2 regions of the Clostridioides sp. ES-W-0016-02 genome follow, and region 1 is predicted to be linked to the other one. Evidence: riboswitches for the same ligand, from Rfam matches in the RefSeq annotation. Region 1 holds a riboswitch; the other holds the start of a gene.
What was found. A riboswitch is a leader RNA that binds a small molecule or an ion and turns the genes downstream of it on or off. The one in region 1 is predicted to bind cyclic di-GMP.
Positions count from the first base shown of each region.

Region 2: it holds a riboswitch for cyclic di-GMP, as region 1 does, so the genes downstream of both, flgB (flagellar basal body rod protein FlgB) here and IC758_RS15475 (SrtB-anchored collagen-binding adhesin) in region 1, are expected to answer to the same signal.

Region 1 is NZ_CP061361.1:3,298,252-3,303,103, forward strand. Features, by position in the region: gene IC758_RS15475 (SrtB-anchored collagen-binding adhesin) at 1-2,793, opposite strand, end outside; cyclic di-GMP riboswitch class II at 2,910-2,995, opposite strand; gene IC758_RS15480 (cation diffusion facilitator family transporter) at 3,116-4,294, opposite strand; gene IC758_RS15485 (hypothetical protein) at 4,528-4,852, opposite strand, start outside.
Region 2 is NZ_CP061361.1:322,463-327,314, forward strand. Features, by position in the region: gene rfbF (glucose-1-phosphate cytidylyltransferase) at 1-548, shown strand, start outside; gene IC758_RS01830 (radical SAM protein) at 577-1,704, shown strand; cyclic di-GMP riboswitch class I at 1,886-1,975, shown strand; gene flgB (flagellar basal body rod protein FlgB) at 2,381-2,698, shown strand; gene flgC (flagellar basal body rod protein FlgC) at 2,706-3,110, shown strand; gene fliE (flagellar hook-basal body complex protein FliE) at 3,120-3,437, shown strand; gene fliF (flagellar basal-body MS-ring/collar protein FliF) at 3,462-4,852, shown strand, end outside.

The sequences.
Region 1 (4,852 bases):
ACTATCACCTGTCTTTGGTGGCACTGGTGGATTTACTACAGTATTATCTTTTACTGTATTATTCTTTTCCTGTGGCACTGGTGGGTTTACTACTTCTGGTATTGGAACAATTTGTTTAACAGGCTTTTCTATTACATCTTCTGATGGTGGTATTGGTGGATTTACCACGTTTTCTGATTGTGGTATTGGTGGATTTATTGTTGCTTCCTCTGTATCAGATGGTCTTGATGGTTTACTTGGCTTATCTGTACTTGGTGGCACTGGTGGATTCACTGTTGGTTCATCTGTACCTGGTGGTACTGATGGATTTACTGGAATATTTTCTTGTTTTACATTTTCTATATTCCCAATATCAACAATTTTACCAATATTTTTTCTATCAATTTCCACCTTTATTTTACCCTTTAATTTTTCATATCCACTTGGAGCCATTGTCTCCACTAAATAATATGTTCCTGGATTTTTGACACTAGATTCAATTATACCATCTTCATTACTAACTAAATCCTTAACTACTACTATTCCAAAGGTATTTTCCAAATTAAATTTTGCACCTTCAAGAGCACTTTTATCTGAACTGTCTACCTTCTTAGCTTCAAAAGCATATCCTTGTTTAGTAGTTTCTACACCAGGAGGACTTGAACCATTAATCTGAGCTACATTTTGTATAGTCTCCCCTACTTTTACATCTGTAAAATCTGCATCAAATGTAACCCAACCTTGTACAGGTTCACCTTCTTTTATTTGCTTAAATTCATATTTATTTACTAATCTTATAGTATTTTTTCCATCTTCAGCTTCTTTTTTAAGTTCAAGATTATCAGAGTATTTTATATTAGATATTTTTAATTTTGGATTTACTTCATCTAAAATATTTACTTGCCCTGCATCATAAACACCATAAGTTGACATGTTTATTTTATACTTAACTATTTGGTTATCATTTCCATCTAATACCTTTTTATCAACCTCTTTTTTGGCACTTATTAATCCAGAGTTCTTCTTAAAACTTATCTCATCTCTTTTATCTACTTGACTATTATTCGCATCAAGAACAGCTCTATTTGTATAACTATCTTCAATACTAATAACTTTTAATGTATATGCTATAAAGAACTTTGATTCTACTTCTTCCTCACTAAGATTAATTGTAAATCCAGTTATAACTTTTTCTACTTGCCCACTTTCATTTCTTTTTTCTTCTGTTTTATATGAAATATTATTTGCAATTTTTTCTTTACTCCAAGGAGTCCAGCCACCATTCATTGGAACTTCTACAACTCTAAAATCATGCCCAGCTTCTCCAGCAGTAGTTAATCTCATACCTTCTGGTATATTATCTGTTATAACCACATTACTTACTGGTGATTTATCATCATTTATTGAAATCTGATAGTTGATTACTTGACCTACTTGAGTAATATTTGTTGCTCCTGAATGCCCCTTAGTCAAAAGATAATCATTTCCTCTATCAAATATACTTACAATAGCATCATCTTCTTGAACTTTATTACCTGCAGATTCTAATCTAGCTATATTCTTATATTTGTTACCATGTTTTGCATTTTCATCACTAATTCTAGCCTTATACTTAACAGTATACGCTTTATCTATATCTCCAAAAGTAACTGAAATAGAATTTTCACCTTGTTCAATATTAAAATCACTTACTTCTTTTCCATTGCTTGCTACTATACTTACAGAATCTTTTATTAATGTCATTCCTTCAGGGAGTTCGTCATATAAAGTAATATCTTTTAATTCTTCTTCTTTTTCATTTACTTGTATAGTATAATTTACATCTTTATTTTTAACTGGCATAAATACAGTAGTTGACTCTCTTCCTTCAACAAGCTTCTTAAGTGTTCCTTTAGCTTCTTCAATGTCTTCTTTATCGCCAGGTTTTATTTCTATATCCACATCTCCATTTCCACTTTCTATCTTTCCAGTAGTTTCAATATGAATTTTGGCACTTGTTTCTTCATTAACTTTATTCACATATGCTTCTAATCCAATTTTTCCTTGCATTACACTTTGACCATTAGGTAATTCTCTAAATGTAAGCGTATACTCTCCATTACTCTCTGTTTTATCAAAACATTCACTTGTATAATCTAAATTAACTTTATTAAATACATCTGGAACCTTAAAAGTTATTGAGTCACCTGCTTTTATCCCTTTTGATGTTGGAGTATAAGTTAAATTAAATGTAATTTTTTTCATTGACTCTGTTTCTATTGCATCATTATTAATTTTTACGATAAATCCGTGGTCTTCATTATCTTCATTAAGTTCTTCTTCTAAAGTCTTAAGTAAATTTTCATCCTCTATCGAAGTTTGTTCTGGTTTCTTGTTTTCTTCTGGTTTCTCTCCTTCTGGAGTTTGCTCTGGCTTCTTATTTTCTTCTTGCTTATCTCCTTCTGGAGTCTGTTCTGGCTTCTTATTTTCCTCTTGTTTATCCCCTTCTGGCGTTTGCTCTGGCTTCTTATTTTCTTCTTGCTTATCTCCTTCTGGCGTTTGCTCTGGCTTCTTATTTTCTTCTTGTTTATCCCCTTCTGGAGTCTGTTCTGGTTTCTTATTTTCTTCTTGCTTATCTCCCTCTGGAGTCTGTTCTGGTTTCTTATTTTCTTCTTGTTTTCCATCTCCAGTTGGTAAATTATTTGAATTGCTTTGTATAGACCCACTGCCTTCTAATTCTGATGCATAAGATACAGATGGATATATTGTAGTAACTATCATACTTAAAATCATAATTAAACTGATTAATAATGCCTTTTTATTTCCTTTCTTCATATAGATTGCTCCCCTCTAATCTATTTACACTCTTGTAAAATTCCATAAATACCCAATATAATTTAACTTTTTTTATCAAAAAACTATACAAAAAAAGCTATGAAATAAATAAAATTTATATTCATAGCCGGTTGCACCATTGACTCTGTATACCCATAAGGTGCCCAGTAATAGGATATACTTCAACGTCTCTATAATTTTTTTATAAAAATAATTAAAAATTATTATATTCAAATTAAATACAGTTATATATCCATTATATTATGTCTATGTTTTATTGTCTATATTTTTTACATTTTTTTCCTTTATTTTTTTATCATCATTAAATAAAATCCTTGTCTACAACAATTACACAATTATAATCAGGATTCATCTCCTTAACTAGTTTTGTTATATCTGCTTTTAGATCTTCTTCTGACATACCTTTAGAAAATTCAGAAGGATTAACTACTATATCAAAGACTAAATTCTTCTTACTTCCTTTTCCAACTATCCTAAAATCATGCATAGATTTTATAAGGCTGTTTTTCTTAAGTATTTCTTCAAGTTCTCTTTTTGATGATATAACCTCTTCATCATCAAGGCATATAGGGTCCATATGAATTACCAAATATATATCCAACTTTTCAGATATTTCTCTCTCAGCAGTATCTATAATTTCATGAATTTCCATTATATCTATATTCGCTGGAATTTCTGCATGTATAGATGCAATGCATCTTCCAACTCCATAATTATGGATTATTAAATCATGTGTACCTATTATATGTTCATAAGATAATAATAATTCTAAAATAGATTTGACCATTTCTTCATCTGGAGCTTCCCCAAGAAGAGGATTTATAGTATCTTTTACAAGAGAAAATCCTGCATAAAGTATTACTAATGATACTACAATACCTACATATCCATCTATAGGTAAATCAGTAAATCTAGCCAAAATAAAAGATATAACTACACAACTTGATGTAAATACATCTCCCAAAGCATCCAATGACACTGCTTTTAATGCTGATGAATTAATTTTATTTCCCATAAATTTATTAAAGCGACTCAACCATATTTTAACCATTATAGATGCAATTAAAAGTATCAGTGGTACTAATTCAAACTTTATAGGAACTGGATTTGTTATTCTTTCTATAGACGATTTCACAAATTGAAGTCCAACCAACATAACCATAAAAGCTACTATTAATGCTGATAGATATTCTATTCTACCATGCCCAAAAGGATGTTCTTTGTCAGCTGGTTTACTTGCTAGTTTAAACCCTATCATAGTTATTGCTGAAGATGCCATATCAGAAAGATTATTAAACGCATCAGCCATTATAGCTATACTTGATGTAAGTACACCTATAGAAACCTTTACTATAAATAAAACTAAATTAGATATTATGCCTACTATTCCTGCTACATAACCATACTTATTTCTAACAACTTTATCTTGAACATTCTCACTATCTTTGATAAATGTTTTGACTAGGATTTTTGAGAACATGAAACTTACCTCCCTGTCTTTTATTTTATTAATAAACTCGAAACTTGATATCTTTACTCATGATAACACAATTTAGATATAAAATTCTTTAAACTTGTTCTATATCAGTAAAATATTCTTAATTTTCTTTTCTTATAGTTAATATGAAGTAGTTTTATATCTCTGACTAAAATTAATAATGTCTAATAAAATTGGTTCTAGATACTTTATACTTTTATCTAGAACCACTTTTATTATTTTATACCAACTATTTTATTTAACATAATTGAACCAGTTTCTGGACTTTCAAATTCAATTGTAACATTCTTTATATTAGATAAATTTATATTTCTAAATTTTTCAAGTGGTATTACTGTATCACTTATTGGAGTATATCTTGACCAGAATTCCATAAACTTCCCTTCTACATATTCATCTTTTATAACTTCTCCTTCAAAATACTTCATAGCAGATACTTTATCATTTTCTACAATGATACTGCTTTCTTTTCCCTTAGAATCAACTAAGCTAAGTTTGAAAGAAACTACATTATCTTTATTATTTAATTTACTAGGAGAG
Region 2 (4,852 bases), 1.2 Mb from region 1:
TTAATATAGGAAGTAATTCAATAGAATTTCATAATAATCATGATGAAAGTGAATGGAAAGTAACATTAGTTGATACAGGTATAGAGTCTCAAAAAGGAGCGCGATTAAAGAAAATAGAGAAATATCTTGAAGAAGATATAAATTTATTAACATATGGAGACGGATTAGCAAATATAAATATAAATAAATTAATACACTTTCATAATAAAGTTGGTAAGTTACTTACAATATCTGGTGTAAGACCTCCTGCTAGATTTGGAGAACTTATTGCAGATGGTGAGGTACTTAAATCATTTGAAGAAAAATCACAAACATCAAAGGGGTTAATAAATGGTGGGTATATGGTATTTAATAAAAAACTATTAAGATATCTCACAGAAGATAATGAGTGTGATTTGGAATATGGTCTATTTGAAAATCTAGCTAAAAAAGGAGAAATAGCAGTATATAAGCATGAAGGTTTATGGGCATGTATGGACAATGAAAGAGATATGAACAATCTTAATTCTCTTTGGAAAGAAAATAAAGCTTTTTGGAAAATATGGTAAAATACATAGAAATAAGAGGGATATCAATATGAGTATATTGAGAGCTAAAACAATTGATTTAAAACAAACTAACTCTTTGACAGAGTTACAACAAAAGAATAGCAATTTGAATGAAAGTGAGTCATATAATCAGACTATCATTCTAGAAGCGAAACCCAGAAGATTAGTATTTGAACTTACGAATGCTTGCAATTTAAATTGCATTATGTGTGGAAGAAATTCAGCAGAATTCAAAGCAACAATTTTTGATTTTAAATGGACTGAAAAATTTGAGAATATATTAAATGAAGTAGAAGAAGTAACCTTAATGGGCTGGGGAGAACCAACAGTACATCCAAATTTTGTTGATTTCTTATATTGGGCAAAAAAAAATGGTCTTAGAAAATATTTTTGTACAAACGGTATGAAATTGGATAAATTATTTGATGATATCTTCAATACAGAAACTGACATTATAGCTATAAGTTTAGATGGGGCATCTAAAGAGATTAATGATAATATAAGATCAGGAGCTGATTTTAATCATATCATAAAAAACATTAAACATATAGCAGATGAAAAGAGTAAAAGAGGTATAAATTGGCCATATATGAATTTTGTTTTCACAGCAATGAAGTCTAATTTGTATGAGATACCAAAAATGGTTAGATTAGCTGAAAAAATAGGTTTACAAGAGCTTAAGGTAGTGTATCTAACTGTATTTGATGAAAATATGCATGATGAAAGTTTATATGATTGCCAAGATGAGGTTAAAAAAGTATTTGAGGAAGCAGAGGTTTTAGCAGATGAGTTAAATATTATTCTTAAGTTACCTCATATACAAGGTGAAGATAGTGCATGTGAAAAACTACATAAGGATTGTTTTACAGCATGGAGAGACTTTTTTTTAGGGTCAGATGGATTTGTACGTTCATGTATGTCTACACCTATAAAGTTGTTTCATATTGACAAATATAAAACTTTTGAAGAAATGTGGAATTCTTTGGAATATAAAAAGTTTAGAAAAAATATTAATACTGTAAATATGAATGATTCATGTAAGGTGTGCTATCAATCTTCATTTGCTAATTGGAATAAAAAGTCTTCTTTCATACAAATAGGAAATAAGTTTTCTCCTGAATGGGATAAAGAAGAATCTCATCTAGTTACATTATAGATATTTATATAAAAAATAAAAACAGCTTAGAATGAATATTTTAAGCTGTTTTATTTTTTGTAATAACAAATTCTTAATTTATGCTGGATATTTAGCTATAAATATCGAATATTAATTGAAATATTAAAAATATAAGTAAAAAATGTTTAAAAAAATTGTTATTTATTGTATACTTAAGTTAAAACTAAATAGGCAAAACTAGAGAAATCTAGCGACGCAAAGCTATAGGGGCTAAGGTTTGTATAACAAACTATGCTAGCCAGTTGCCAAAAAGAGTCCTAAGTATACTGTATGCGTAGGATTAGTCGAATTGACTGCCTTTTTGGCGGTCATTTTATTATGAAAATATTACTTTATTACAGTAGAAAGTATATATAATAACAAATTTTACCGATTTATAATTTAAAATAAAGATAAAGCGTATAAAAAAGTGACTATTTTACAAAAAAAGGCAACTTTGCGTAGAAAAAATTAAATATATATTAAATTTTTTTTTTATTTTCACTGGAGTTTACTGAGAAAAAATTTGTTTTCTTACTAAAATGATACATTATTATATTAATGTAATAGAAATGTAATTAATTTGAATAAATAAAGAAGTCATTTTTTGTAATATAGCAACTCTGTTTTTAATTAATAAATAGAGTAGATGAAAATATTTTAAGGAGGAGTGAGTATGAATACATATGACATTATAAAAATGGGATTAGATGCAACTAATTTAAGAAGTCAGACAATAGCAAATAATATAGCAAATATAAATACTGAGGGCTATAAGAAACACTATGTAACTTTTGAAGAAACATTAAATGATGCCATGCCTAAAATAGAAGAAAAAACAGACAATTCCAAGGGATTAAGAGTGGATGGTAATAATGTAGATATAGAAGAAGAAAAGGTAAATCAAGCAATGACAACGTTACAATACAATGCTTTGATAGGTTTTGCAAATGGTAAAATAGCAATGACTAAATCAATAATAAGTGGGAGGTAATTAGAAGATGAGTGTGTTCAGTGGAATGGAGATCTCTGCTAGTGGTTTAACAGCAGAAAGCTTGAAAATGGATATCATATCATCTAATGTAGCTAACATAAACGCTACAAGAGGTCCAAATGGAGAAGCATACAGAAGAAAAATTGTTTCCTTTGAAGAAAACTATGATAACAAATTAGGTATGCTAGGAGTAAAAGTCACATCTGTTGAAGATGATAAATCACCTCTTAAAGAAGTATATGACCCATCTCATCCAGATGCAAAGCCAAATGGATACGTAGAATATCCAAATGTAAATATATTGGTTGAAATGACAGATTTAATAACAGCTTCACGAGCATATGAGTCTAATATAGATACATTAAATGCTCAGAAGTCTATGATAGCAAAAGCACTGGAAATAGGAAAGTAGGGATAAATTATGCCAATTACACAAATTAACAATTTAATGCAAGGTGCAAAGTTAGATAATTTAATTGGAGAAACAAAACCATTAAATTTTAATAATAAAGAAGAAAAAAAGAATTTCGAAGATGTAATAATGGATACTATAGATAAAGTCAATTTTCAGCAAGTTACAGCAGATAATATGAAAGAAAAATTTATAAAAGGCGAAGATGTTTCTATGCATGAAGTTATGTTAAAAGGTCAAGAAGCACAACTATCTATGCAATATTTAATAGAAGTTAGAAATAAGATTCATGATGCATATCAAGAAATGAATAAAGTACAAATTTAGCCTTTTGAACAGGAGTAATAATCAATGATAGCCAGTTTTAAAAATAAGATTAAGGAGCAAGTTGCTAAATCTAGGACAAAAATAAGTTCTCTAAAAAAGGGAACTAAGATAGCATTAGGTATAGGGATTGTTGCTATATGTTTAGCGCTAGTATTTACAGCAATATCTGCAAGCAAAAATAAGTATGCAGTCTTATTTTCAGAACTAGATGTTCAAGATGCTGCAGATATATCAGCAGAATTAGAGTCTAGAAAGATAGATACCAAGGTAAAAGGAAGTACAATTTATGTTCCTAGAACAGAAGTTGATAAGTTGAGATTAGAGTTAGCTCCAAGTTTGACAAGTGGTTCTAAAGGATTTGCACTTATGGATGATAGTTCATCAATAGGTCTTACTGATGAAGAGTTTCAAATTAAGAAGCAACGAATGATACAAGGAGAAATAGAAAAAACAATCAAGAGTTTTCCTCAGGTGGAAGATACTAGAGTACATATAACATTTGGTGAGTCTTCTGTATTTGAGAAGGAAGCTGTTCCAGGAAGTGCAGCAGTTTATTTGATGCTAAAGCCAGGAACTACTTTAGAGAAAAATCAAATAAAATCTGTTATGGCACTTGTATCAGGAAGTGTTACAAATATACCAGAGAAAAATGTTCAAGTTATTGATAACAAAATGAACTTATTATCTGAAGGCATCTTAGATGATGAAGAAGTTGATGAAAACAATCAACCGATAAATGGTGCTATTAGTATTGATAAAAATAAGGCATCTGAGCAGGCGTTGAATAAACAATTAGAAAAATCTATTTTAGATATGTTAGAACCAATATTTGGTACAGGAAAAGTAAAAGCTACAGTAAATGCTGATTTGAGTTTTGATACAGCTGAAAAAACTGAAATAAAAATTGACCCTGATAAAGTTGCTATAAAGGAAACAAGGTCAAAAAATTCATCTAAATCTGCAACAAATAATGTCCAAGGTGTAGATGCTAATATGAATAACCAAGGAAATAAAAATGGTACTAATACAGAAGATAGTTTAGATGAGAGTTTTGAATATGAAACAGGTAAGATTGAAACTCACACTATAGTTGCGCCTGGAGAACTTAAAAGATTGACAGCTTCTGTTGCTATAGATGGAAAAATAGCTAAAGGTGTTCAAGCTGATGTGGAAGATATTGTTAATAATGCTATAGGCATGGATGGAGCTAGGGGAGATACTCTTAGCGTTGTTTCAATGGTATTTGACCCTAAAGGTAAGGCAGAAGCTAAACAAGAAATGGAAGATATTGAAAAAGAAGGATTCAAAAACAATATAATAAAAGCGGTTGTTGGAGTAGTAGCAGTTGTTGCAGTAGGTGTTATTGGATACTTAATATATAAAAAGAGAAGTGAACAAGAAGATATGGATTATGA